DNA from 3 places in the Paenibacillus sp. VCA1 genome. Region 3 is predicted to be linked to each of the others. Evidence: riboswitches for the same ligand, from Rfam matches in the RefSeq annotation. Region 3 holds a riboswitch; each other region holds the start of a gene.
The links. A riboswitch is a leader RNA that binds a small molecule or an ion and turns the genes downstream of it on or off. The one in region 3 is predicted to bind thiamine pyrophosphate.
Positions count from the first base shown of each region.

Region 1: linked by a shared signal. The riboswitch ahead of RJP21_RS01730 (ABC transporter substrate-binding protein) and the one ahead of tenA (thiaminase II) in region 3 are both predicted to bind thiamine pyrophosphate.
Region 2: linked by a shared signal. The riboswitch ahead of RJP21_RS24160 (ECF transporter S component) and the one ahead of tenA (thiaminase II) in region 3 are both predicted to bind thiamine pyrophosphate.

Region 1 is NZ_JAVLSX010000001.1:415,798-425,475, forward strand. It holds gene RJP21_RS01690 (2-isopropylmalate synthase) at 1-415, shown strand, start outside; gene RJP21_RS01695 (YbaK/EbsC family protein) at 455-931, shown strand; gene nfsA (oxygen-insensitive NADPH nitroreductase) at 1,025-1,768, shown strand; gene RJP21_RS01705 (TatD family hydrolase) at 1,784-2,572, opposite strand; gene RJP21_RS01710 (DUF3888 domain-containing protein) at 2,798-3,262, opposite strand; gene RJP21_RS01715 (ABC transporter ATP-binding protein) at 3,481-4,317, opposite strand; gene RJP21_RS01720 (ABC transporter permease) at 4,349-5,110, opposite strand; gene RJP21_RS01725 (thiamine-binding protein) at 5,107-5,400, opposite strand; gene RJP21_RS01730 (ABC transporter substrate-binding protein) at 5,452-6,504, opposite strand; TPP riboswitch at 6,683-6,794, opposite strand; gene RJP21_RS01735 (GerAB/ArcD/ProY family transporter) at 7,047-8,090, shown strand; gene RJP21_RS01740 (spore germination protein) at 8,087-9,535, shown strand; gene RJP21_RS01745 (Ger(x)C family spore germination protein) at 9,532-9,678, shown strand, end outside.
Region 2 is NZ_JAVLSX010000012.1:39,830-49,507, forward strand. It holds gene RJP21_RS24135 (WIAG-tail domain) at 1-1,115, opposite strand, end outside; gene RJP21_RS24140 (glycosyltransferase family 4 protein) at 1,169-2,338, opposite strand; gene RJP21_RS24145 (YheC/YheD family endospore coat-associated protein) at 2,646-3,728, shown strand; gene RJP21_RS24150 (energy-coupling factor transporter transmembrane component T family protein) at 3,751-4,557, opposite strand; gene RJP21_RS24155 (ABC transporter ATP-binding protein) at 4,557-6,098, opposite strand; gene RJP21_RS24160 (ECF transporter S component) at 6,091-6,699, opposite strand; TPP riboswitch at 6,804-6,915, opposite strand; gene asd (archaetidylserine decarboxylase) at 7,356-8,165, shown strand; gene RJP21_RS24170 (SDR family oxidoreductase) at 8,172-9,026, opposite strand; gene RJP21_RS24175 (phosphotransferase enzyme family protein) at 9,039-9,678, opposite strand, start outside.
Region 3 is NZ_JAVLSX010000002.1:569,734-579,411, reverse strand. It holds gene thiO (glycine oxidase ThiO) at 1-727, shown strand, start outside; gene thiS (sulfur carrier protein ThiS) at 708-914, shown strand; gene RJP21_RS06220 (thiazole synthase) at 919-1,686, shown strand; gene RJP21_RS06215 (thiazole biosynthesis adenylyltransferase ThiF) at 1,683-2,720, shown strand; TPP riboswitch at 2,815-2,919, shown strand; gene tenA (thiaminase II) at 3,064-3,762, shown strand; gene thiM (hydroxyethylthiazole kinase) at 3,759-4,592, shown strand; gene thiD (bifunctional hydroxymethylpyrimidine kinase/phosphomethylpyrimidine kinase) at 4,589-5,401, shown strand; gene thiE (thiamine phosphate synthase) at 5,398-6,099, shown strand; gene RJP21_RS06190 (cupin domain-containing protein) at 6,181-6,633, shown strand; gene RJP21_RS06185 (substrate-binding domain-containing protein) at 6,849-7,859, shown strand; gene RJP21_RS06180 (cache domain-containing sensor histidine kinase) at 7,840-9,678, shown strand, end outside.

The DNA.
Region 1 (9,678 bases), on a different contig from region 3:
CAATCACCGTATGTTGGACGAAAGCGCAAGCGGCCATTTGTATGAGCTGGAATCGTTCCAGGTCGTCACAAACGACTTGTATCCAACGGCTACCGTCAAATTGAAAAAAGGCTCCGAGGTGTACAAAGACAGCGCGGTGGGCGACGGCCCGATCGATGCTTTGTACAGCGTGATCAAATCGCTCGTCGGGCTGGACGTGCAGCTGAAGGACTACAAAATCAACAGCCTGTCCCGAGGCAAAGAAGCCGTAGGCCGCGTCAACATCCGGGTCGAATACCAGGGCAAAATCTACTCCGGACGCGCCATGGACACGGATATCATCAAAGCAAGCGCGCTCGCGTTCCTGAACGGCATCAATGCGGTGCTGCTGGACGCTTCGGCGGACGGTTCCGGGTCGGCGCCAGCCGCCAAGTAAAAATCATTGAAGGAACATATGAAACAAGGAGGAAAAGACATGGGCGAAATTCATGAAGGGGTGCAGCAGGTGCAAGCCCTGCTGTCCGAAATGGGGTACGGCCATACCGTCGTTTGGCTGCCGGATAGCGCGAGAACCGCCAAGGAGGCTGCCGACGCGATCGGGTGCGAGGTGGCGGAAATTGCAAAATCGATCATCTTCCGTTTGAAAAACTCGGGTCAGCCCCTGTTGGTTGTCGCGAGCGGAACGAACCGCGTTAATGAAAAGGAAATAGCGAGTTATGTGCAGGATGAACTGGGCAAAGCCGATGCCGATTTCGTACGGGAACGGACCGGTTTTGTGATCGGCGGAGTGGCCCCGATCGGCCACAGCGAAAACATGATCACCATCATTGATCAAGACCTTCTGAAGTTTCGGACGGTATGGGCTGCAGCCGGGCATCCGAAAGCCGTGTTTCAACTGACGCCAGGGGAACTCGTGGCGATGACGAAAGGGCAAGTGATGTCGATTCAATAAAAGAGCAGCGGGCTTGAGCATTGAGACAAGGAATCCTGGGGATTATCATATAAGGTGAATGTAAACAGCTACGATCAGGAGGAGAATTGAAGCATGAACAATACGTTGTCCTTATTGATGAATCACCGTTCCATCCGAAAATTCAAGGATACGCCGGTTACCGAAGAGCAGCTGCACATGATTGTCTCAGCAGCCCAAATGGCTTCCACCTCAAGCAATGTGCAAGCGTACACCGTCATTGCGGCGACGGACCCGGAACTCAAAAAAAGATTGGCGGAGCTGGCGGGGAACCAGGCTTACGTGGAGCAATGCCCGGTATTTCTCGTCTGGTGCGCCGATTTGTACCGCTTGAAGCAGGTGACGGCGGAGCCGCTGCAGGGCCGGGAATCGCATGAGGATACCACCGAAAACTTTATCGTCGCGACGGTAGACGCCGCGCTGGCGGCCCAAAACGCAGCCATCGCCGCGGAATCGCTGGGCCTGGGCATCGTCTACATCGGGGGCGTGCGCAACCGAATTGCCGAACTGTCCGAGCTGCTCGGCCTGCCTCAGCTGGTATACCCGGTGTTCGGCATGTGCGTCGGCGTTCCGGACCATCAGCCGGGGCAGCGCCCGCGCCTGCCGCTGCCGTCGGTGCTGCACCATAACGGTTATTCCAAGGAACAAAGCGTAACCCCGGTTCAGGAGTATGATGCCACGATGGCGGCATACCTGAAGGAACGGACCGGCGGCAAGCAGGATACGCCATGGTCGCAGGTCATGGCGAACCGATTGGGCGAGCCGACCCGCCTGCACATGAAGGCGTTTCTGGACGCCAAAGGGTTCATGAAAAAATAAGCCCGTGCGCCCCAGCTAAATCCCGTAAAAACGCTTGGCGTTCATATATAAAAGCTTTCGGGCTTCCCGCAGGGATGAGCCTTGAATCCGGCTCCACGCTTCCGCTACCGCCGCGGTCATCCGCGGATGGGTCATCTGTCCGGCGAACGGTCCTTCGAACGGCCAAGGACCGTCGGTTTCGGACATGACCCGATCGGCAGGATACGCGCGGGCGAGTTCCTGAATTTCTTCTTCATACACGATATCGGGCGTAAAGGAAACGTAGTACCCGCGTTTCGCCATGCGCTCCACCGTATGGGGAGCTCCTTTGAACCAGTGGAAATGGGCACGCCCAATGCCGTATCGTTCAAGCAGATCGCAGGCGGTATCGGCATCCTCGTATACCGCGTGGAGCACGACAGGTTTGCCGTGATCCCGGGCAAAGGCCAGGAAACGCTCCAGCAGCTCCACGTACGGCCTATCGTCAAACGGCCGGCCCGCTTCCTTGGCTTCCTTGCGCGTGTAATAAGGAAGGCCGACTTCGCCGACCGCGACCATCTCTCCGGCATGCCGCTCCATCCACGCCAGCAGCTCGTCCACTTCGTGTGAAGCCGGTATGGGCTGTTCCGGGTGAAACCCGAAGGCCGGATGGACCAGGGAAGGGTATTGCCGTGCGAGCTGCAGATTGCGGCGGGCAGAATCCAGGTGCATGGATACCGTAATCACGCCCGCAACTTCGGCTTGCGCCAAGCCGGACAGAATAACCTGCTGCCGGGATGCATCGTATGAGTCCAAGTGGATATGGGCATCGATCAACGGGGCCATCGTTTCGCGCAAGGCTTGCTCCGTTGCTGTGTGGTCCGCAGAGCTTTGCTCCGAGCGGAACCGGGTGTCGGGTGTAGAGTTCAAGGGGCTACCTCCTCATTTGTCGCAATGATGCGTCATTCAAAAATGGTATCATCATTATAACAAATAGGTTCGGCTGCATGTCCGATTGTTGTTTATACGGGCAAGCTCAAGCACGGTGCAGCTTGGGCATCGCAAGCCGGCTTACGGATTTTCCGCAATTGCCTTCAGGAGATGCCGATAGTTCTGCGGAAGCTCATAGGTCTCTACATGCCGGAATGCGACCAGCTTGACTTTATCGGGGAAAAGGGGCGAGATTTCGATCGTCATCCGGTCTTTTCCGACGGCGATATGCGGTCCCAGAACCGGGGAGGTTTCCAGCGTCACGGAGAAGTGGAAGCCCCGGTCTCCGGGTCCGCCGTTGACCCGTTTGGCCTGAATGATTTCGATTTCGTACGGGTATACGAGCGGATTGGCCGCAAGCATGTTCCGGTAATAATCGTTTACGGCATTCTGGATTTCGGGAAGCAGCAGCTCTACCATGATGTCCTGATACATCAGCAGCTTCGATTCTTTCGGCTGAAGCTCCTCCGCTGCGGCTGTGGCGGCGGGGGCGGCCATAAGAAACAGGGACAGACACAGCAGAACCGGTCGGATTCGGAATTTCATCGTTTCACCTCGTATACAACGTTCCCCTGTTTTGGATGAAATTATTCGGCGCCGGGAACTGCCGGACGACCTGAACCATACAGCTCCCTGAACCGCATAGGGTGTCATTTTATAAACATAAAAAACTCGGCCCGCGACGATTCCTTCTTTGGGGAACGGCAATCGCGGGCCGAGTTTTTGCGTTCACCCGGGCGGAAAAACGCCCGGGTCAAATGATGTCAGTTAGCTCCTTGCATTTTCAGCTGCTCTTCGCGCAGCCATCCGGAAAGCTCCCGTCTGAGCTTGATAAAGTCCGGGTGTTCGATGATCTCCTCGCGGCGCGGCCGCGGAAAAGGCACGTCGATGACGTGAAGCACCGATGCCGGACGGCCCGAAAAGACGTAAATACGGCTCGAAAGCAGCAGCGCCTCTTCGATGTTATGGGTAATAAACAGCACGGAGCGCCGGCTTTCCTCCCAAATGTCGAGCAGCCAGCGCTGCATATCGCTCCGGGTCAACGCATCCAGCGCGCTGAACGGCTCGTCGAGGCACATCAGCTCCTGCGGGCTCAGCAGGGCGCGCAGGAAGGCGGCCCGCTGCTGCATCCCCCCGGACAGCGTATGCGGGTGGTTTTTCTCGAACCCGCCGAGACCGACTTTGTCCAGCCACATGCGGGCGTTTTGGCGGGCCTCCTTGTCAACCTTGCCCTGCACCTCCTGCGATAGCAGGACGTTGTCCTCGATCGTCCGCCAAGGAAACAAGGCAGGTTGCTGCGGCATGTAGCTAATATGTCCCTGCTGGCCGGTAACATCGGCGCCGTTCATGCGGACCGTTCCCGCGTCAGGCTTGACGAGGCCGCCGATAATATGGAACAGCGTGCTTTTGCCGCTGCCCGACGGCCCGAGGATGGAGACGAATTCGCCTTTGCCCACGGTAAGCGTCACGTCGTCCAGCACCTGCAGGCGGCTTCGCTTTTCCTGGAAGGCTTTGCTGATGCCGGATGCCTCCAGGGCGGGAGAGGCAGGGGGATGGCCACCGGCTTTGGCGGCGGCTGTCGTTTTTTCTAGCGTTGACATGTCGGTTTTTCGCTCCTTTCTTTGTCCGGCATTAACTTTCCTGCTTCGGTTTCCAGCGCACGAGCCATCGTTCCAGCAGGGCGATGATTCCGAACATGAGCAGGCTGAGCGCGACGATGACCATAATGGCGACGAACATGCGGTCGGTGCGGTATCCGGATTTTTGCAGCATCATATAATATCCGATGCCCTTGTCCGCGCCGATCCATTCCGCGATGACCGCCCCCATGACGCTGTAGGTCGCGGCGATTTTGACGCCCGAAAAGATCGCGGGCAGCGCATGCGGCAGCTCGAGCTTGGCGAATATTTGCCGTTTGTTCGCGCCGATCATCCGCATGTAATTGAGCATGACCCGGTCGGTCTGTTTCAGTCCGCCCATCGTGGCGACGGCAACGGGGAAGAAGCAGACGAGGGTGATGACGATCAGTTTGGGCAGCAGCCCGAAGCCGAACCAAATCAAAAGCAGCGGGGCCAGCGCAATGGTCGGGATATTTTGGCTTAAAATGAGCAGCGGGTACAGCGCCGACTTCAGAAACGGAATCAAATGCAGGATAAGGGCGATGACCAGCCCCACCGCCGTTCCGATGATAAAACCTTCAAGCGTCAGCCTGACCGTAGCCCAGACATGGCCCCATAAATCCCCAGCCCCGTCCGCCGTTTCCTTGGCGATGTCGACCGGGGAGGGAAGGATCCATTTATCGATATGGAACAGCGAGGTGCACAGCTCCCATACGGTCAAAAAGAAGAGGACCGCCACAAAGGGCGGCCATACATGGCTCCACCAGCGCCTCATGGACGGTATTTCTCCGTAAGCCGATCCATGCTGATGCCGCCGGGGTTATGGGCGATTTTGATCTGGGAGATGATGCTTGGGCTGCCGGCCTCCACCAGAACCTCATGCATGCGGCGCACGATTTCCAGCAGTTCCTCAAGCTCGCCCTCCATCGTCGTTTCCAGCGGATGCACCTCGTATTTGACGCCCGACTGCTGAATCACTTCGATGGCCCGGTCGACGTAGGGATAAGAGTTCTCGTTGTTCGGCGTTTTTGGGATGACCTGAATGCTGAGCAGGGTATGAGCCATACCCGATCACTTCCTTTGCAAGTTATGATAAATGACTAGGAATACGAAAGATCATGATTCTTGCGGCAAAAAGTCGTTCGTAAACGCGTTTTGGACATCCAGCGGCTTATCGAGCAGCTTATGCTCGTACATCCAATCGGAATACCCTTTCCATACCTGTTCCTTCTGCTCGCCCCAACGCTTGGCGTCGTCCTGGTATTTCGGGCTGAGCCATTTCTGGCTGGCCATCACCAGATCCTTGTCGAGCTCCGGCACGGCTTTGATCAGCACGCCCGCAGCATCCTCCGGATGTTGAATCGCAAACTGGTACCCTTTGGAGGTGGCGCGCATAAAAGCTTTGACCAGCTCCGGATCTTCCTTGATCTGCTTTTCGTTTGTGACGATCACCGGCGTGTAATAATCGAGCTTGTCGGAGAAATCCTTGACATACAGCATGTCGAGCGGCTCCTTGCGCAGCTCGGCTTCAATGCCGGTCCAGCCGTAGAAAATCCAGGCGAAATCGATGTCGCGTTTTACCGCCGTAAAATAGTCGGCTTCGCCCATGTTGACGATCTTCAGCTTGTTAACGTCCGCTTTATCGATGGCCATGATCGAGTCGATGACCGCTTTTTCCACCGGGGAGCCCCAGCCGCCGTAGGTTTTGCCTTCAAAGTCCTTCGGTCTTTTGATGTTGCGGTCGACCGGAGCGGCAAAGCCGGACGTGTTATGCTGGATCACCGCCGCGATCGATACGAGCGGAACGCCCTGCGTGCGCGCCTGGGTGACGTTTTCCTGCACGCTGATGCCAAACGGCACCTTGCCCGACGCGACCATGGCTTCCGCCCCTCCGGCGCCCGGCTGCACGATGTCGACGTTCAGGCCCTCCTCTTCGTAATAGCCTTTTTCCTTGGCGACGTAAAGCCCCGTATGGTTCGTGTTCGGCGTCCAGTCCAGGACGATCTTGACGTCCTTCAGCTTTTTGGGCTCGTTGCCGCCCGCAGCGGAGGACGTTTCCCCGGACGGTTTCCCTTCATCCGTCGTTTGGGCGTTTTTGCTTCCGCAAGCGGCCGTAGCCATCACAAGCAGCAATGCGAGCAAAAACAGCCCGAATTTTTTCGTTTTCATTGCGTTTCTCTCTCCCTTACCTATGTTCTCCCCTTCATTCATGCAGAAGAATCTTTCTTTTTCGATCTGGAAGCGAATCAAGGGCCCCTTGCATTCTCTTTTTCGTTCAGGGTCCGATCATTCAACAAAAAAAGCGCCCCGGATTCGGGACGCTTAAGGCGCAAGGATAGCATGGCGAACGCCATGACATGGCTTTTCCTACGCTGGCATTACCCAGATCAGGTTTAAGGGTCAGTATCTTGAAGGGATACAATCTCAGCCGGCCGATTCCAGCACCCCGGATTCTTATGAAGTTGCGGGTTTTACATTGGTATTATAGTCCTAACCTTGAAAGAATTCAATCGCTGCGGCTCGAAACCTTTCGTTTGGAACGGAAAAAGGGAGAAATCTGAAAAATCGCCGGTCTTGAAAAAGCGTCCCGTCCGGAAGAAGAATAAATATTCTAAAAAATGCCACGATAAGGGTGAAGGGAGTCTGGTTAAGGCAGGAGGCTGAGGGAAATAAAAACAAATATTTCGTTTATTCAATCCGTCATGATTCTGATGCTAAGCACCGGCCTACTGAATCATGTCATCCTAATCCCTATATTGCTTCAAGCGGCAAACCGGGACGCTTGGATTTCGGTGCTGCTGGCAAGCGGATGCGCGCTTGTATGGGCATGGATGCTTCACATCGGCATAACCAAACTGAACAAACGCCATCTGTTCGGTTGGCTGTCCAAGGCTTATCATCCCATTGTGGGCCGCGGTCTTGCCTCAGTCATCGCCGTATACCTGTTTGCTATTTGCGCCATTACGACAAAAGACACGGTATATTGGATTCATCTCACGTTTTCTCCGGAGACGCCTTTTCTCATTTTTAGCTTCCTCTTCCTTTTGATATCGGCCGTAAACGCCTTTTTGGGCATCCATTCCCTTGCCAATACCGCGGGCTTATTGCTGCCCTTCGTCATTGTATTAGGCTTTTTTATCATGTCGTTTAACATGCCCCATAAGGATTACACGTTGCTGAAGCCGATACTTGAACATGGCATGAAACCCGTTTGGGGAGGAGCCCTATATGCGGGAACCGGCTTTGTTGAAGTGATCATGTTTTTCTTTTTGCAGCATCATATCAAATCTCGCCTGTCGTATCTTTCTTTTATGCTCATGATCCTGCTTCTTATGGGACTGACTATAGGGCCGCTGATCGGCGCCATCGTTGAATTCGGAGTGGACGAGGCCAACAAGCTCCGGTTTCCGGCCTTTGAGGAATGGAGACTGCTGACCATTGGCCGTTACATCGAGCATATGGACTTCTTTAGCGTCTACCAATGGTTCAGCGGCGCGTTTTTGCGAATTTCGCTCTCCATGTTTCTCATACTCGATATTTTCCAGGTCAAAAGAAAAAAGGCGAAGGCTTGGGTGCTGGGGAGTATTTTTGCAATTACCTTTGCCATTACGGCCATTCCTATAAGCGACCGTTTTTTTCTAAACATGCTGTCCGAGTATGTGCTTCCCGTCTCGTTTTGGGGGATATTGTCCTTTTCCGTGATTATTACGGGGCTGATCAGCTTGGCCCGCCGAAGGGGGAAAATGGCGCCGTGAAGAGGCATGACATCAAAAGCAAGCCGGCCCAAAACATTGAGGATATGGTTTCGCGGTTGTTCGGATCGAGCGCGGATATTAAGAAACGAACCGTCTTGTTACCGGTCCAAGGTTATTCAGTTCAGTTGGTTTATTGCCAAGGGTTGTCCGATGCCGCCAAAGTGGAGCAAGACGTTATCCCTGAGTTAAAAAATATCCCGGAGCAAATGCTGCTGTCGGATGAAATGGATTTGCCGCTTAAAGTTCCTTTTCAAATGGAGCCCATTCCGCAGGACCGAACGGAAGAAGGGATGAAAACGACCGTGCTTGCGGGAGATCTTCTTCTTATATTTGCGCCTTCGAACCGATGTTACTCCATGGTTATGGGCAATGCGCCCAAACGGCAACCGGAGGAGCCGAATACGGAAGTTTCAACGAGAGGACCAAGGGACGGTTTTGTCGAGGATTTGTATACGAACGTTGCTTTGATCCGGAGGAGGCTGAAGACCGATCAGCTCGCTGTTGAGGAATTTACGATCGGTTCCGAAACGGCGACCAAAATCCATCTTTTATACCATAAGGCAACGATCAAGGACGATGTTCTCCAGGAGATCAGGGCGAGGTTATCCCGCATAAAAACCAAAGGTCTCGTGAGCAACAGTCAACTCGAGGAAATGTTGACCCGAGGCCTCTTGGTTTTTCCGCTGATAACTTATACCGGAAGGCCTGACTATGCCGTAAACTCGCTGCTCCACGGCAAATTTGTCATTGTGATGGACGGTGCCCCTACGGTGCTGATCGCTCCCGTGAACATCAATTTCTTGCTGAATTCTTCGGAGGATGCGTTTCTCGTCAATGTCGTTGTTGCTTTTACGCGTTTTTTGAGGGGGGTCAGTGTGCTGCTTTCTTTGTTTCTGCCGGGATTTTGGATAGCGTTGACCACGTACCATCAAGACCAAATCCCCTTTACGCTGCTTGCAACCTTGGTCAACTCCAGGCAGGGGGTGCCGCTGCCGGCTCCTCTGGAGGCGACGGTCATGCTGTTTTTATTTGAAATTTTCCGGGAAGCGGGCATGCGATTGCCTTCCGCGTTCGGACAGACCTTATCGGTGGTCGGCGGATTGATTATCGGGCAGGCGGCCATGAGCGCCGGAATCGCAGGTCCGGGGACGGTAGTGGTCATTGCGATTTCCGTGCTTTCCACCTTTACGCTGGTGAACCAGTCCCTGGTCAATACCGTCGGCCTGTTTCGAATTTTTGTGGTTCTGATCAGCAGTCTTTTGGGATTGTTCGGGGTGCTGTTCTCTCTGCTGGCGATGGTCCTTTTCCTGGTCAATCTCCGTTCCTTCGGCACCTATTATTTGGCTCCGCTAAGTCCTCCGAAGTTCAGGGACATGTATAAAGTTTTATTCAGGATGCCATGGGGCAAGGACGGGTTCACGAATGGAAAGGAAAATAAAAGATGAACATGATGATGAAATGGATCCGCTGCATCCTTGCCTTGGCGCTTTTGACCATGCCGCTCACGGGCTGCTGGGGGGCAAGGGAAATCGAGCATATGATCTATGTGAATACCGTTGGGGTCGATTATGTAAAGGGACAGGTCGTA
Region 2 (9,678 bases), on a different contig from region 3:
TGGCTCGTCGTAATGGATCCTTCGGCCAGCTGAACGGGACCGATGCTGCCGGGGGCGATTTGCCCGCTTCCGATCGTGCCTTCAGCCAGCAGTTCTCCCGTCAGCGATCCCTCGCGAATGTGGGTGCCTCCGAGCGTGCGCTCTTTGATTTTTTCCCCGGTAATGCCGCCGTTGCGGATTTTCGAAGCCGTCACCGCTCCATCCGCCAGCTTCGACGTATCCACCGCGCCGCTCGCAAGATGGCGGGGTTGGATGCTTGAGCCGGCAATTTTGCTTTCAATGATCGCTTCTTCCTGTATCAACTCGCTGGTAATGACGAGTTCTGACAAATGACGCGATTTGATGGAGCCGTCGGCGATCTTTTCCGAGGCGATCGCCCGATCCTGAAGCTTATCGGAAGATATGCTTCCGGCGCGGAGTTTTTCCCCACCGATCGAGTGGTCCCTGATCTTGCTTCCGCTGAACGCGCCGTCCGCCAAATGTTCTTCCATGACCGAAAATGCGGCGATTTTGGAGGCCGTTACCGAGCCTTCCGCCAAATGAACATGGGTCACGGCATAATCTGCGATCGCTTTCCCGTCTACTGCACCGGATTTTAATCTGGACGAATCGACCGCGCCGAAGGCGATTTTGGAAGTGACGATGGCACCGTCGCTTAAATCTTCCGTATAAATGAAAGGCTGCGAAGCATCCGGCAGCTTCTTTTCCTCGATCCGTTCCTGAGCCGTCTCCTGCGGCTCAAGAGGACATTCCTCCTTTTCCTCCTTTTCCTCCGTTACCGTTAACGTTTCCGTGACGGCAACCATTTCTTGCCCTGCTTCCCCAACCGCTTCCTCAATCGCTGCCTTCGGCTGCACGGTAAACGGCGATTCGGGCTGCACGTCGACGTCTTTCTCCGGCTGCACGGCCACGTTTGACTCCTGCTGTTCAGCGATCGGCGGCTCCGGCATTGCGTTTGCGGCTACCGATTTGATCTGGGCAGGTATTTTCTGATTTTTTATCGCTGATTCCGCTTTTTCTTTTGCAATCATATCTAATTCGTGCATATCCGGATTATCAACGAAATAAAGGCGGCTGACGTTTCTGTCGGGTTGTTTTTTACCCTTCTTTTTCAAAACCCCTCGCTCCCTTCCTGGCCGTATCATCCTTTGGCATCATATGCGGCGGACTAGGCCTTTGTCACAGCGAAGCGAGCTTTTGCATCATCCCGTGCCATCTCGCGGCCGTCTGCTGCCAGTTGAAACAGCGGGCTGCCCGCAGCCGCCCCGCCTCCCCTAACGATTGCCGCAGCCGTTTTTCGTTCAGAAGGGCGGATGATCGCAGGTCCGAGCGCGGATCCCAAAGAAGACTGCGGCAGCACGATTCCGGTTTTTCCGTCCTCCACGATTTCCGGTATGCCCCCCGCATCGGAAGCGACGACCGGAACCGCCGACGCCATCGCCTCCACGTTCACCAAACCGAAAGATTCACCCTCCGCGGATGGGACGACGACAACGTCGGCCAAATGATACCAATACGAAACAGCCGGATACGGGACGAAAGGAATGAAGGTAACATGATCGGGAAAAGGTTTTGCCAGTTCGTGAAGGTATCGTTCATACGAATGGGGACGACCCGAGCGGTAATAAGGGCTTCCGACGATCAGCACCATCACGCCCGGAACGGCACGCACCAGCTCCGGCAGGGAGGAAAGCAGATGATGTACTCCCTTGATCGGCAGCAGCCTCCCGGCATACATGACGATCCGCCTTCCCTGCCATCCCCTGTCCTTCAGCTTGGATTCCCGCAGCGCCTCGGAGGCCGGACTCCAGCGCGGCGTAAAATCCGCCAATTTGACGCCAAGCGGATTGACACTGATCATTTCCCGGAGCGCGGGATGACGTGCGGCGATTTCAAGCTTCAAATACTTGCTGTTGACGACGAGCCGGTCCAACTGCCGCAAAATCCGGCCGGCGGTCTCTTGTCCCATGTACGGCGGCGAAATATAGGTGAGGGAATGGATGGACGATACCACTTTGCTTTCCGGCAAAACCTCCTTGATTCTGCCGGCCAAAGCGGGACGGTTTTGTACGTCGATCACCCCGGGCTTCCACGCCTGAAGGGCCGCGACGACGCTTGGAGCATACCGCGCTCCATCCGGAAGGCGATGCACGGGGATCCCGCCGTCGATCGCCCCGATAACCGGGCGGCCCGGCTCGCGACCCCCGTAAATCCGTATGTCGAAACCGTCGGGAACCAAAGGGACCATTTGTTCCACCACCCGTTCGACCGAACTGCTCCGGCCCGACGGGATATAAAACGAACCCGGCGTCACCACTGCGGCTTTTTGCTTCTGCATCTTTCGGCTACCACCTCGCCCAAGGTTTTAAAGTACTTGATCCGAAAGAAAAAAATAATGCGTGTTCCAAAGAGAACCCGTTTCATTTCCAGCCTATACAGTTGCTGGGGGGAACGGTGACAAACCGGCGGAACCAAGGGGCAAAAATAGGCGGGACATGGATGGACAAACGCCCCTTGCTTACACGAAAACAGCGGCATAAACTATACCAACCCCCGAAGCGTAATTGTACGGCGTTTGACAAGGGAACATTCGGCATGGACAGCGGTTTGCGCCATGACTATATCGGGAACAGGAGGGATGAAATGTGTGGTTTTCTTATGTCGGAATTCTGTTGAATGCGGCCATGCACCGGGGGATTCCGCAGGGAAGAACCGGGCAGGAGTCCCTTTCCAACTATGAGGAGGCCGCTCGCATTTATGGGTTGATCCCCTGCTACGTCCAGCTTCAGGATCTTGACTTGGACAGCGGACAGTGCAGCGCCTACGTGCTTAAGGGGCATGCCTGGACGCTCGAGCGCATGCCGATTCCGCGCGTCATTCATAACCGGGCCATTTATATGGACGTGGGCTCCCGTCACAAAATCGAACGGCTGCTCAGCCAAGGTTACCTTATTTTCAACGCTTTTAACCGATACGGCAAAGATGAGATCCACCAGCTGCTGAAACAAGACCCGCTGCTTGCGACTCATCTCCCGAAAACGCAAATAGCCGCACCTTTGTCCATCGCGGACATGATGCGGCATTACAACGATTTGGTTATGAAGCCCTGCACCGGCAGCGTCGGCCGCGGCATATGGCGGCTTCGCCGCACGGGAACGGCCTGGAAGCTGACTTATTCGCCAAGCGGCAGGTATTATGGCTGGAAAACGGTAACCCTTCGCCAAAACAAGCTGCCCCAGGCTCTGCGAAACCGAGTAGGCCGCGTTCCGTATCTCGTCCAGGAGCGCATCGCCCTGGCGGAATACAAGGACCGGCCGTATGATTTGCGCGTCACCGTGCAGCGGGGCATCAGCGGGCAATGGGAAATAACGGGCATATACGCCAAGGCCGCCCCCTCCCGCACCTTTGTGTCCAATATGGCGCAGGGAGGAAAAGCTTTTCCCGCGGAAACCGTCCTGAGCGAAAGCCTTCCTCGCTTGTCGCCGGAAGCGATCCTGTCGGAAGTCCGTCATCTCGCGCTCCGGATCGCCGAAAAATTGGGGCAGCATCTCCCCATGGCCGCCGATTTCGGGCTCGACATCGGCCTTGCGAAAACGGGGAAACCTTATTTCATCGAATGCAACGGGCGCGACCAGCGTTACGGCTTCCGCAAGGCCGGACTAAACGAGATTTGGAAGGAAACGTACCGCAAGCCTATGGCCTATGCCCGCTTCCTCCTCGGCAGCTGATGCCCGTTGTCTTCCGTCATTTTTAGGAATGGTAGCGGACATCCGCGATGCCGAACCACGGGAAAACGGCCGCGGCGGCATAAGCGGCGCATAGAGCGAAAACAAGCATCAGGATGGCCGCTCCGTCCGCCCAGGAAACGTTGGATGGGTAGTAGTAGGTTCTACCGCCTCCACCGTTAAAGCGCTTCGCTTCCATCGCGACGGCAACCCGGTGGGCACGGCGGATGCCTTGCGACAGAAGCGGTACGGCGTACAGCCGGACATGCTCCGCCACACCCCGAAGACCGCGTCCTTTCACCTTAACGCCGCGAACCTGAAGCGCCTGCCTGCGGATGAGAAACTCCTCCCATACCATCGGCAGCAGCCGGATCGAAGCCATAAAGCTGTATGCAAACCGCGGAGCGAGCCTGAAATTTTGCATCAGCGCGTAAAAAAGTTTGACGGAAGGGGTCGTGCCGGCAAACAGCAACCCCTCCGCCGCAAACGCGATCGAGCGGAAACCCAGGTGCAGCCCGCGGTAGAAGCTTTCTGCCGTAACGCGCAGCATTCCCCATTGCCACCATAACGTATCGCCCTTACCGAACAGGATCATCGTCGCGGAGGAGGATACAAACAGCAGGCCAAACGGCAGGACAAGCAGCAGCGTTTTCCGGGCCGGATACCCGCCGAGCATAAACAAAAGTGCGGTATAAGCCGCAGCCTGATAAACCGCAAAATCAATGTCCCGCGTCATTACCGTAACCAAAAACAACACAATAAACACGGCGAGTTTTACGGCGGGATTGGCGCGAGCCAAAACCGTTTGTCGGGTAGGCGTCAGAAGCTCGATCATGTGCCCACCCGCCTTTCCGTCCGCTTGGATTCGACCGCAGGTCGTTCGATCACCGCGCCGTTCCGTACCTCCCATACCCTCGTGGCCACCTGCCGGGCGATGTCCTCTTCATGGGTTACCATCACGATGGCGGCCCCTTTTTCCTGCATATTCAGGCAGTAATCGAGTATCGCAAACGTATTGCGCGCATCCTGTCCAAAGGTCGGTTCATCCAGCAAAAGGATCGGTTGCCCCCGCATAACGGCCGCAGCCATGCTGAGCCTCCGTTTCTGGCCGGTGGAAAGCTGGTACGGATGGCGGCATTCAAGCCCTTCCAAATGGAAAAAACGCAGAAAATCGCGCGCTTTCTCTTCGGCCAGCCTGTTCTCGTCGCACGTCAATCTGCCCGTCTTCAAGGAAAAAGCCGCCTCCTCCAGCACCGTGTCCGCAACAAACTGAAATTCAGGATTTTGAAACACGTATCCGATCCGGTCCGAAGGGGGATGAGCCTTTTTTCTTTCCCTCCTGGAGGCGCCCTCCGTTTCCGGCATCGCTTCTCCGCACAGCTGATACTCCCCGCGGATCGGCAGCAGCGACATCAGACTCAGCAAAAACGAGCTTTTTCCGGCGCCGTTCGGGCCGACAATGGCGATAAAATCGCCGGGATAAATCTGCGCCGACTCTGCATGAACTACAGGCCGGCCGGCGCGGAATCCCGTGAATTGCCGCAGCGAGAGAAGCGGAGCCGGATTTTCAGGCACAACGGTTTTTTCCGCTTCGTCCCGCCTCGTTTCAAGCATCCGAAAAAAGTCCTCCCACACGCCCGGATACCATATGCCGTATTGCCGCAGTTCACGCCGGAAAGTACGGAATATCCATTCGGGGCTGCCGTCGCCGATGACGCCTCCGTCCGGAGCAAACAATATGATCCGGTCCATCCGGTCCGCGATCTCCTCAATCCGGTGCTCCACGACGATTAAGGTACGTCCTTCCGCCGATTCCCAGACGGCCTCCCACATTTGTTTCCTTCCTTCGGGATCCAGCAAAGCGGACGGTTCATCCAGAAAAATAACGTCAGGTTCAAGCAGCAGCACGGATGCCAGCGCCAACCGCTGCTTCATGCCCTGGGACAGGCTGTCTACCGGCACATGCAGCTGATCGGGGTTCAGGCCGACCGCCGCAAGAACCCGCCGCATTTCGGGAAGCATCCGCTCACGCCGGATACCGCGGTTTTCCAAAACAAACGCCAGCTCTTCATCGACATACGGCATGCAAAACTGGGTATCCGGGTCCTGAAAAACGTATCCTCCGGACTGCGGCGCCACGATGCCGTCCGCTTTGAGCGGAACCTCGATTACGTGCGGAATGAGCCCTCCCAGCACCTGCAGCAGCGTCGATTTGCCGCAGCCGCTCGGGCCGAGCAGCAGCACCTTTTCGCCGCGGCGAACCGAAAGGGACAAATCCTTAAACACAAAAGTTTGCTCGCCCGGAAATTTCAGCCTAAGCATGCTTACGCCCGCGACGGTCTCCGTTTCAAACGTCTCGCGATGTTCAATCATGTTCAAGCGCTTCGTAATCTTTTTTGGTCACGGGCCGCAGAAGCTGCGTCACGCCGGTCGCTTCCAGCGCCTTAGCCAGGGCAAACGCCAAATATCCCGCCAAAACCGCGGAGCTGACGATCCGCAGCGCATATTTGAACAGCATCATGCCGAGCGTATAGTCCGTCACGTAGCCGAAATAAATGTCGACCGCGAATGAACCAAGCGCCGCCGCCGCTCCCGCAAACGCCGCCGTTCCCATCTTGAAGCTGCGGTAGCGCATCACGGCAAAAACAAGCTCCGCGGCAAGCCCCTGCACGATGCTGTACAGCACCAGCTGAATGCCCCATTCGCTGCCGAACAATATTTCCACATGAGCCGCCGCAACCTCTGCCAAAATGGCGACGCCTGGTTTGCGGATCAGCAGCATGGCGAGCGTCGGAGCCAAAAACCAGACGCCGTAAACCAGCTCATCCGCCTGAAAAAACAGCGGCTTAAACAAGTCATACACCGAACTCCAAAAATGATACACGACGCCAAGCACAAGCGACAGAAGCACCGTGACCAGCAGGTCGCTCAGCCGCAGCCCCTTCCTTTTTTCCGCAAGCAAAACATGATCCATCCTGTTTCCCCCTCTTTTGTTTTTGAATCGGCGGGAATTTGCATGAACAGGCACGAAAAAAACCGCCCTGGATCGCAAAGAGAGACGGTTAAATAAGCCCGAAAAGGGCTTCATCGCGAATTCTCTACGCTGGCATTATCCAGATCAGATTCCCGGTCAGCAGCGGATACAGCTGCAATCTCAGCCTGATTCACTCAAGCTCCCGCATCCCATATGTAACGGATCGCATTTCATAAAAACACAAAAGCGCATCATCCGTATCCTGGTTCCAAAATACACCAATTCCGAATCGATTGGCAACAAAAAAATTTAAATAAGGATGAGACAAAAATCCAAAGAGCGACTTTCAACCGGCAATATATAGAGCGAAACGTTTTCGTTCGCCGATATATTGGACCAGGGAGCGGGAGGAATCGAATTTTGCAAAATCCTGAAATATTTAGGCTTCCGGCAGTCCCGTTGCTTCCGCCGATCGCCCCCCATTTTGGTCGTTATTGATTGATTTAACCGCTATTCTATGTCAATATATTTCAGAGTGTTCCAAAAATAGTATGCTGCGGCATTCGGATCCGGCCGCTAAATCCGATGAAACCAAAAGGCGGCCGCGAACGTTAACTCTATAAATCGACTTAGCATCATCCGAAGGGAGAAATAGCATGGCAAAAGAATGGTTAAGGCTGATGACGGAGCTCTCCTCAAGAAAGTGGCTTTCCGCATTGATGGGACGCTTTTCCCACAGCAGGCTCAGCAAAAGCGTCATCCCTTTATTCATAAAAAGCTATCAAATTCCGGCTCACGAGGCCGAAAAAGAAATTCACGAATACCGGACGCTGAACGAGTTTTTTTCGCGCCGGCTGAAGCCGGGCATGCGCCCGGTGGATGAAGGCCCGAACGTACTGACGAGCCCGGTGGATGCCAAAATCACCGCGATGGGCGACATCAGCGCGGGAACGATTTTGAACGTAAAAGGCCAGGATTATTCCGTGGCGGAGCTGCTTCATTTTTCTCCGCATTTGGAGCTCTACAAGCACGGTTATTTTTTTGTGCTGTATTTAAGCCCGACCGATTACCACCGCATCCATTCCCCTATTACGGGCGTGCGTACGGAAAGCGAGCATATTAAAGGCCGCGCCTATCCGGTCAACGAGTTCGGCATGACCCGAATGAAAACGGTGCTGTGCCGCAACGAGCGGCTGATTACCTACATCGCCGGGGAATACGGAGAGGTGGCCGTCGTTAAGGTAGGCGCCATGAACGTAAGCAGCATCCGGTACAACGACGAAAGCGTGTCCCGCTGGAACAACGGCGACGATCTGGCCTACTTCGAATTCGGGTCGACGGTCGTGCTCCTCACCCAGGACGGAACCTTTACGCCGCGGGCGGACCTGAAGCCCGGAGACCAGGTGCGAATGGGCCAGCTTCTCGGCACGCTGCATGCCCCGGCGCCCCGCTCCAACAACCCATAACCGCTGTCACGGCCGCTTGAGCACCGAAGCGATGATGTTTTGGAACAAGCGCCCCGGCAGCAGCGCTTTGGCATGAAGCGTCAGCCGGGTACTGCGCGGAAGCGCGTACCGGAACGCCGGACGTTTCATGCAGGCAATATGCGCAACGAGTTTGGCAACCTCTCTCGGGTCGCCTCCTTGTCGTACGCTTTTTTGTGAAAACGCCAGCACCTTTTCCAGCATGGATTGATAGGGCGACCCCTTCGCCGCGCTCATTTGCGTGAAGCCCTTGTCCCAAATCGGGGTGCCGTAGGCTCCGGGCTCTACCAGCACGACATCGATTCCAAACGGCCTTGCCTCAAGCGCAAGGCATTCGCTGAACCCTTCCAAAGCAAACTTGGAAGACGCGTAAGGGGCATATCCGGGAAATCCGACGCGGCCGCTGATGCTGCTGATCTGAATAATGCGCCCATTGCCGTGCTCCCGCATGATCGGCAGCACGGCCTGCGTCACGCGCACCATCCCGTGAAAATTGGTTTCCATCTGCTCCTGCCAAATCCGGGCGGGAACCTCCTCCACAAAACCTCCGTATGCCGTTCCGGCATTATTAACCAGCACGTCCAGACGCCCGTGCCGCCTGAATATGAGCGCAGCCGCCTCTGTGACGTCGTCGTTCTCGGTGACGTCCAGTCGAATGCAATGGATTTTCCCTTGTACGCCCGCTTGCGCAGCCGCTTCCATCACTACGGCTTCCGCCTCCATCCTCCGGATGCCCGCAATGACGTCGAACCCCCGTCTTGCAAGCTCGACCGAGATCAGCAGGCCGAAGCCGCTTGAGCTTCCGGTCACGAGAGCGACCGGGTTCCCTTGCCATGTGTTCACTATTCCACCGCCTTATACGGGAATCGCTTGAAACAGAAACGGCTTCCGGTCCAAATAATGGCGAAGGAGCGCCAATGAATAAGGCTTGCTCTCCCGCAGCTCGGCCGCTTCCCATGGATGCGGGGCATGATAGCTTTGGTTTTCGATCAGCGATTTGATAAAAAAGGTTTCAAGCACGCGGATGTCGTCCGGCTCGCCGGAAACGGGCAGCAAACGCTCGTATCCTTCAAGAAACACCTGCCGCTGCATCGGGTAGAGGCCGATAAATGCCTGCGCCAAATCGTACAAAAAATAACCGTAGCCGCAGCGTCCGAAATCGATCGGATAAGGCTCCCCGTCCTTGAAAACGAGATTTCCCTCATGAAAATCGCCGTGGATGATGCCAAAACGTTCGTCATCCCTTGGCATTCCCGCCATATGGGCCGTCACCTTGGCCGCGGCCTGCTCATACACGCCGTGTTCGTCCGGCGTCAGAAAGCTCCGGTAATGCTGTTTGAGCCTGGCCGCTTCTTGGGCGAACGCCTGCTCATCCCAGACCGGACGGACAAAACCTTCCGGAACCTGAAATTTCCGCGCTGCCCGGTGCATCCGGGCCAACAACCCGCCCATTTGCAGAAGCTGGCTTTCGGTGAAGTTTCCTTCCCGATGATCG
Region 3 (9,678 bases):
GATTCCCGGGGACGGGCAAGTGTCGGCGCCCGAATTGACGGCCGCTTATGTCCGGGCAGCCGTTATGCTTGGAGCCGAAGTAAAGGAGCATTGCACCGTTCATTCGCTGCGGCTGGAACGGAGCCGGGTGACCGGCGTGGTCACGGATGAAGGAACGATCGGCTGCGGTCAGGCGGTCGTCGCGGCGGGCGTTCATGGCAGCAGGCTGCTGGCGCAAGCGGGGATCAACGCCGACGTGTACCCGGTTAAGGGCGAGTGCTTCTCGGTCGTTACGCAGGCCCCATTGATAAGCAGCACGGTGTTCACCGAAGGCTGTTACCTGGTGCCGAAGCGCGGAGGCAGACTCATCGTCGGGGCTTCCATGATCGAGCGCAACGAGGAACTTACGGTATCCGTCGAAGGTTTGATGGGGCTGATGGCCAAAGCGGCCGCTCTTGTGCCGCGGATTACGGCTGCCCAATGGGAGAAGGCATGGGCGGGGCTGCGGCCGCAAACCCGCGACGGCCTTCCTTATCTGGGTGCCGCTGCGGGCTGCGAAGGTTTGTTTGTCGCCGCGGGGCATTATCGCAACGGCGTGCTGCTGAGCCCCGTTACCGGGGCGCTGATCGTGGAGCAAATGAGCGGAAAGCGGCCTTCATTCACAGGCTGGGAATCTTTTGCGCCGGACCGGCATCACGCCGTCAGGCCATCGGAGGGGAGGATCGTCCATGTTGGATTTGATCATTAACGGGAACAACGTTCAGGTGCCGGAGTCGGTAACGACGGTGGCGCGGCTGCTGACGCATTTTGACCTGGACCGGCAGGTCGTCGTCGTGGAAATCAACGGGAACATACTCGAGAAAAACGAGCATAAGGACACGGATGTCCGAAACGGGGACCGGGTCGAACTGGTGCATTTTGTGGGAGGAGGATAAGGCGATGTTACACATCGGACCGTATGAATTTCAATCAAGAATGCTGCTTGGGACAGGGAAATTCCCGAATTTTGACGTGCAGAGGGAAGCGGTAAGCGTGTCCGGCGCGCAAATATTGACGTTTGCCGTTCGGCGGATGAACATTTACGAGCCAAGCCAGCCGAATTTTCTGGAGATGATCGACGTCGGGCGGTTTACGCTGCTGCCCAATACGGCAGGCGCGCGGACGGCGGAGGAAGCGGTGCGCATCGCCAAGCTCGCCAAAGCGTCCGGATTATGCGACATGATCAAGGTCGAGGTGATCGGCGACATGAAGACGCTGCTGCCCGATCCGGTCGAAACGCTGCGAGCTTCGGAATTGCTGCTGGAGGAAGGCTTCATCGTATTGCCTTACACGTCGGACGACGTGCTGCTTGCGAAGCGGCTGCAAGAGCTCGGCGTGCACGCGGTTATGCCGGGCGCCTCGCCGATCGGCTCCGGCCAAGGGATTGTGAACCCCTTGAATTTGAGCCTCATCATCGAGCAATCGACCGTGCCCGTCATCGTCGACGCCGGCATCGGCACGCCGTCGGATGCGGTCATCGCGATGGAGCTGGGCGCCGACGGCGTGCTGCTCAATTCGGCCGTTTCGGGAGCCAAAGACCCGGTAAAAATGGCCCTTGCCATGAAGCTCGCCATCGAAGCCGGGCGCCTCGGCTACGAAGCCGGCCGCATTCCGAAAAGGCGCTGCGGGGCCGCCAGCAGCCCGCTCGAAGGAATGAGCCTGACATGAGCGGGAACGGGACCCGGAACGGGCGGTATTCGCGGCAAGAATTGTTTTCCAAAATCGGCCCGGACGGACAGCGGAAGCTGGGGGAGAGGCATGTCCTGATCGTCGGCGCGGGAGCGCTGGGGTCGGGAAGCGCCGAAACGCTCGTGCGCGCAGGCGTAGGCACCGTCACCATCGTGGATCGCGACTACGTGGAACCGAGCAATCTGCAGCGGCAGCAGCTGTACAGCGAGGAGGACGCCCTGCAGCGCCTGCCGAAAGCGGCGGCTGCCAAAGCCCGCCTGGAACGCATCAACCCGGACATCGACATCCGGGCCGTCGTCGCCGACGCCGCCATTCCGGAAATCGAAGAATTGGCGCAGGGCGTGAACGTGATCCTTGACGGGACGGACAATTTCGAGACGCGCCTGCTGATCAACGATGTGTCGCAAAAGAAGGGCATTCCATGGATTTACGGGGCTTGCGTCGGCAGCTACGGACTGACCTTCACGGTCGTACCCGGCCGTACGCCATGCCTGCATTGTTTGCTTGAAACGATGCCGCCCGGCGGCGCAACTTGCGACACGGCCGGCGTCATCGGCCCGGCGGCGCAGATGGTCGCGGCCTACCAAACCTCCGAGGCGCTGAAGCTGCTGGTGGACGATGGGGAGGCTTTGCACGGCAAACTCATTTCATTCGATCTATGGACGGGGGCCTATGCCGCAATCCGGGTCGAGCGCATGAAGAAGCCGGACTGTCCGTCATGCGGACTACACCGCACCTATCCGTTTCTGCAGCCGGCCAATCAATCCCGGGCAGCCGTGCTGTGCGGCCGGGATACGGTGCAAATTCGTCCGCCCGCACCGGTTCGGCGCGATTTAAAGGAGCTGGCGCGCAGATTGTCCCGGCAGGGCGGAGAGGTAAAGGAGAACCCGTATCTCGTGTCTTTTGCGGCCGAAGGGTGCCGGTTGACGGTTTTTCAGGACGGGCGGGTGTTCGTGCACGGGACAAAAGACATCGCGGAAGCAAAAAGCTTGTATCACCGCTATTTAGGGTAAGCCCGAAAAGGCGGTGGGGAACTTCCGCGGCGATGATTTTCGGTTTGACAAGCCGCAAAATGGAAGATAAAGTATAGGGTGAAAATCTTCATACGAAATCCACTGGGGGAGCCGCAAGCGAGCGGCTGAGACAAGGATGCTTGGACCCTTTGAACCTGATCCGGATCATACCGGCGTAGGGAAGTGGAGACGGACTTCGCATGTTTTACGCCGGCCTTTCGTTAGGTCAGCGTTCGAAAGCGTTGGAAGCCGCTCCATTTCGGGGCGGCTTTTTTAAGTTTTATCGGCCGCTTCCGGCTTCTCCCTGTTTGGATTTCATCCAAATCGATGCGGAGGTGCTGGCATGACCCGTTTTAGCGAAGAGCTCAGAAGAGAAGCAGACCCGATTTACCGGGCGATTTTTGATCATCCGTTCGTACGCGGCATTGCGGACGGAAATTTGCGGAAGGAACAGCTGATTCATTACGTGAAGCAGGATTTCGAGTATTTGAACGCTTATATCCGGTTATATGGAATCGCGATCTCGAAGTGCGACAGCCGCGACGCGATGGCTCTTTTTAACGAACAAATTTCGTTCATTCTGCACAGCGAAACGCATCCGCACAACAATTTTTGCAGCGTAGCCGGCGTTTCGTACGAGCAGCTGCAAGGTTATCCGCTTGCCCCGTCGGCGAACCACTACGTCCGCCACATGCTGAGCGTGGCCCACGCGGGAACGCTTGAGGACATTTTGGCGGCGATGCTGCCTTGCCCTTGGACGTATACGGAGATCGGCGCCAAATTGCTGGCGGAAGTGAAGCCGGACCGCTCCCATCCGTTTTACGACTGGATGCATTTTTACGGCAGCTTCGAAGGCGGCATTACGGAAAAAATGCGATTGCTGCTTGATGAGCGGGCTGAAAGTTTATCTCCGGACCGGAAAAAGCGGCTGACGGAACATTTTGTGGCCAGCTGCCGTCTGGAGTACATGTTTTGGGATATGGCATACACGCTGGAAGAATGGCCGGTTTCGGCGGCTCAAACGGAAGGGGCGGGACGATGATCGCGGATCTGCAGCATTTGCCCCGGCTGGTCAAGCGGCGCAGCCCGCTGGTGCACAATATAACCAACGTGGTGGTCACGAATTTTACGGCCAACGGTTTGCTGGCCATCGGCGCTTCCCCCGTGATGGCCTATGCCCGTGAAGAGGTGGCGGATATGGCGAAAATAGCGGACGCGCTTGTGCTGAATTTGGGCACGCTCAGCGCGGAGCTGGTCGAAGCGGCCATCCTGGCAGGCAAATCGGCGAATTTGCACGGCGTGCCGGTGATCCTCGATCCCGTCGGCGCAGGGGCCACGCCGTTTCGGACGACCGCGGCCCTGAATATTTTGCGGGAAGTCCGAATCGCTTTGGTCCGCGGCAATGCGGCGGAAGTGGCGAACCTGATCGGCGAAACGGCGGTCATCAAGGGCGTGGATGCGGGAGAGGCCGAAGCCGAACCTCCGGTCGACCTGGCCGTCCGGGCCGCTTGCCGGACCGGAAGCGTCGTTGCGATCACAGGCCGTGAGGACGTTATTACGGACGGCCTGAAAGGATACGTGGTCCGAGGAGGACATCCCATGCTGACCCGGGTGACGGGAACGGGCTGCCTGCTGACGTCGGTCATCGGGGCTTTTGCCGCCGTGGAACCGGATTTGCTGACGGCGGGCGCGGCCGCGCTTGCTTTTTACGGGGAGGCGGCTACGAGGGCGTACGCGGCTGCCGGTAACCGCGGTCCGGGGAGCTTTCAAACCGCCTTTCTCGACGCCCTGTCAGAGATGGACCAATATCCGCTTCCGGAAGAGGTGCTCAGCGGGCACCGGGTTTCGGCCGGAAGGGGGTTCGTGCAGTGAGCGTCCCCAAAGCATTGACGATTGCCGGCTCCGACAGCGGCGGCGGCGCCGGAATACAAGCGGACATCAAAACGTTTCAGGAGCTGGGTGCCTTCGGGATGTCGGCTATCACGGCGGTGACGGTGCAAAACACGTTTGGCGTTTCAGGCGTCTACCCGCTGCCGGCCGCGGCCGTCGCCGCGCAAATCGAGGCGGTCGGGTCGGATCTGGGCGCGGATGCGGTCAAGACGGGCATGTTGTTTAGCGCCGACATCATCGAGGCCGTTGCGGACAAAATCGAAGCCTTTGGCTGGCGGCGGGTGGTCGTCGATCCGGTCATGATCGCGAAAGGCGGGGCGGAGCTGCTGCAGGGCGACGCCGTCGACGCCCTGATGCGCAGGCTGCTTCCCCTGGCGCTGGTCGTCACGCCGAACATCCCGGAAGCGGAGGCGATGGCCGGCATGCGGATCGACTCGATGGAACAACGCCGCCGGGCGGCGCTGAAAATCGCCGGGTTCGGCCCCCGGATGGTCGTCATTAAGGGCGGACACGATCCGGTTTCAAACGAAGCGGTCGATCTGCTGTATGACGGGGAGTCGTTTACGGAAATCGCCAAGCCCAGAATCACGACAAACCATACGCACGGAACGGGCTGCACGTTTTCCGCCGCCATCGCGGCCGGGTTGGCGAAAGGGGCGTCTCCGCACGCGGCTGTTTTGACCGCCCGCGAATATATCCAGGCGGCGATCGAGGATGCGCCCGGCATCGGCGGAGGCCACGGCCCGACCAATCATTGGGCGTACGGCCGCAGAAAGGAGCGCGTCCGTTGAAACCGGTCGAAGCAGCCGATTTGAAAGCATGGCTGAAGCTTTATCTCGTGATCGGCAGCGCCAACTGCAGGAAAGACGCGGCGGAGGTCGTGGAGGAAGCGATCCGCGGGGGCGTCACGATGGTGCAATTTCGCGAAAAAGGCCGGAATGCGCTTGAAGGAGCCGCCAAGCTGGAACTGGCCGGGCGCATTCTGGCCGTCTGCCGGAAGCACGGCGTTCCGCTGATCGTCAATGATGACGTCGACCTGGCGCTCGCTTTGGATGCGGACGGCGTGCATATCGGACAAGAGGATGAGCCGGCGGAGCAGGTCAGGAAGCGAATCGGGAACCGTATTTTGGGCTTGTCCGTCCATACTCTCGAAGAAGCGAGTATTGGTGCGGAGCGGCATGCCGATTATTTCGGGGTCGGCCCGGTTTTTCCGACGGTTTCCAAGGAGGATGCCCGCCCGGTTCAAGGCACGGCAGCGCTGCGGAATATCCGGAGGATGCATGCGGCCATGCCGATCGTCGGCATCGGCGGCATTACCGCCGAACGTGTGCACGAGGTGATCCATGCCGGAGCGGACGGCGTTGCGGTCATCTCGGCAATCACCCACACTCCCGATGCCTGTCATGCCGCCATGGAGCTGTCCCGCGCGTTGACCGACGTTTTAGGCAAACGAAATCCGCCGTTTACAATCCGCCGCCCCATTTGTTAAAGTAAAGGGCAGATTCCCTCACAGACGGGGTTCATTATTTACCCCATGATGTGCAATTCTGACACGGAAAGAAGGCAGAACATGACTGAAGCAATGTTATCCCCTTTGGTAAAAACCTTGGACCTGCAGCCCCATCCCGAGGGCGGTTGGTATAAGGAGCTTTGGAAGTCCTCATTCGAAATTCCGAAAGAAGTGCTTGACGCCAAATATTCGGGTTCGCGCCCTGCGGCGTCATCCATCTATTTCCTGCTGCACCCGAACGAATTTTCGAAATGGCATCGCGTATACTCGGATGAATTGTGGCTGTGGCATGCCGGCAGCCCCCTGCAGCTCGTCCTCGGCGGCGATGGGGAAAATCCGGGAGAACGGAAGGAAATCGTGCTTGGCATGGACATGGAAAAAGGACAAGTTCCCCAAGCTTTGGTACCGGCGAACGTATGGCAGGAAGCGCGTCCGCTGGGCAACGAACCGGTCCTCGTTTCCTGTGTCGTATCTCCCGGCTTTCATTTCGACGATTTTACGATGATTGATTAAAATAACCACCCTCTGTTTATCGAAACCCTGCTTGCGCATGTTGCGGCAGGGTTTTTGCGCGTTTCGCCAAATATGGATTTTCTGCCCCGAATACCGCTTTATTGCGAACGCTTTTTCAACAATTGTTGAACATCCCTGCGCCTTGCAGTATAGTACACTTGTTATAATGTAACCGATTCCACAGATGAAAGGGTAGCAAACGGGGGACTTCTGACATGAAGAAATTGATGATGGTTTATCTTTTGCTGATCGTCGCTTTTGTCGGATACGTGGTGATGTACCGGATTGAAGACCAACGCCGCAGCACCGGTTGGCAGGACGGCGGCCTGCACGGCAGCATCGGTGAAAACTACGTTATGGTCACCTTTCAATCCGGAATGGAATATTGGAAAAACATCCTTAAAGGGTTCGAGGACGGGGGAGACGCGCTGGGCGTTTCCGTCGATTACCGCGGATCCACCCAGTATGACGCGAAGGAACAGATCACCGTGCTGGAGCAGGTCATCGCCAAAAAACCGGCGGGCATCGCCTTGTCGGCCATCGATTCCAAGGCGCTGACCTCGACGATCAACAAGGCGGTGGACGCGGGGATTCCCGTCGTGCTGTTCGATGCCGACGCCCCAAGCAGCAAAGCCTACTCTTTTCTGGCCACGAACAATTACGAAGCGGGTGCGACGGCCGCCGATGAAATGGCGAGGATCCTTGGACGCGAAGGCCAGGTAGGAATCATTACACAGCCCGGCCAGCAAAACCATGACGACCGGATGGCGGGATTCCGCGATGCCGTTGCCGCCAAATATCCGGCGATGTCTGTCGTGGACGTCAAGGAAGGGAAAGGGGACACGATGATCGCCAAAAACGCGGCGGCGGAAATGATAAAGAAACATCCGGAATTAAAGGGCATTTTCGCCACGGAAGCGAGCGGCGGGGCCGGGGCGGCGGATGCGGTCATCGCGGCGAACAAAACCGGCAAGGTCAAAATCATCGGGTTCGATACGAATAAGGCCACCTTGGACCGGATTTCGGACGGGACGATTTCGGCGACGATCGCCCAGGGCACTTGGAACATGGGTTACTGGTCCCTGCAGTATCTGTTTCACCTTCATCACGGCCTTACGGTGCCCGCCCCGACGCTCGGCAACGACGTTTCGCCCTTGCCGCCGCGGGTAGATACAGGGGTTACGGTCGTAACCCGCGAGAATGTGAATGATTATTATGCGAAATAAACGGATAACATGGCGCGACAAGTGGATGCAGTGGAGCCGGTTCAGCGATTTGCCGCTTCGGTATAAGCTTAGCGTGTTGTTTCTGATGGTTGGCATCCTTCCGTCGATCGCGCTCGGGATACTGGTGAATTTCACGGTAAACCGCATCGTGGACAAGCAGGTGACGGAAGGCACGATCCAGTTGATCGGCAAGGTCAACCAGACGCTCGACAACGACATGGAAAACCTGCAAAACATCACCTATCTGATCGGATTCGATCCGAAGGTCAAACGTTTCCTTGACGGAAGCATTTCCGCGGGAAATGCCGGGTTGGCCGAAGGCGGGCGGCAGCAGCCGGCGCTTGACGATAAAAACGGCGAACTGTACGCCATCAAGCAGTATTTGCAGGGCTTTACGACGCTTTATCCGGAAATTGCGGCCATCCTGGTCGTGAACGGCAGCGGGGACTATGTCAGCAACGAAATGTATGCGCGGTCGCCGGACAATCTTACCCGGGATGCCTGGTACATGGAAGCCGCCAAACACGAAGGTTTGTTTACGGTGCTCGGCCATCCGCAGCAGCGGAATGTAACGACCCATGTCCATTATGCGAATGACGAGCTGGTTTCGGTCGTCCGCTCGTTTGTCGATCCCGATACGCGAAAGGTGACGGGGGCCGTGCTGATCGACCTGAAGCTGCGGGCGGTTTCGAGGGCGGTGCGGGACGTGACGCTCGGGAAAAACGGGTATCTCATGGTAACGGATAAAAGCGGCGAGCCGATTTATACGCCGGAGGATCCTTTGGTTCCCGAAGTGCCTCCGGCCTGGATTCCCGGGGAGGACAGCGGCGCTTTCGTCAAGGAAACCGCGGGGCGGCGGCTGCAGTTCATCTACGGCACGTCATCGTTTACCGGGTGGCGGACCATCGGCGTATTCGAAACGAATGAAGCGGTATACGAGGTCCGTGAAATCCGTTTTTATCTCATCTGCTTTTTGTTCGTCGTCTGCCTGTTCGGCCTGACCGCATCCTATACGCTGTCCCAGTCCATCGCGAGGCCGATCCGTCAGCTCATGTCCTTCATGCAAAAGGCCGAGTCCGGGGATTTGACGGTCCGCTACTTGAGGCATCGGCAGGACGAGGTCGGGATGCTCGGCCGCAGCTTCAACCGCATGCTGCTGGAAATACGCAAGCTCATCAGGCTGAACGAGCTGCGCGAGCGGCAGAAGCGTGAGGCCGAGCTGCGAAGCCTTCAGGCGCACATCAAACCGCATTTTTTGTACAATACGCTGGACACGATCCATTGGATGGCGAAGAAAAAAGGGGCCGACGACGTGTCCGACATGGTGGAGTCGCTGTCCAGGCTGTTCCGGATCGGTCTTAGCAAAGGCAGCGACATCATCCCGATCCGGGATGAATGGACGCATATTTCCAGTTATCTGCAAATCCAAAAAACGAGATACCGCGACAGGCTTCATTGCGAGCTGCTGCTTTCCGAAGAAGCGGAAGGGTTGTTCGTGCTGAAGATTCTTCTCCAACCGATCGTCGAAAATGCGATCTATCACGGGATCAAGGCCCGCAGAGGTCCGGGCCATATCCGGATTGCGGCATCCGTTGAACAGGATATGCTGGTCTTGACGGTATCGGATGACGGTGCGGGCATGCCGCCCGAAAAGCTTAAGGCGCTGCGCATGCAGCTGCGCGATCCGCTGGCGGCGATGGAAGCAAGCGGCGGAGAAGAAGGACCGGCCGGCCGGAGTTACGGGATGCTGAACGTTCAGGCGCGAATCCTCCTCGCTTTCGGGGAGGAGTACGGGATTTCGCTCGAAAGCGCCGAGGGC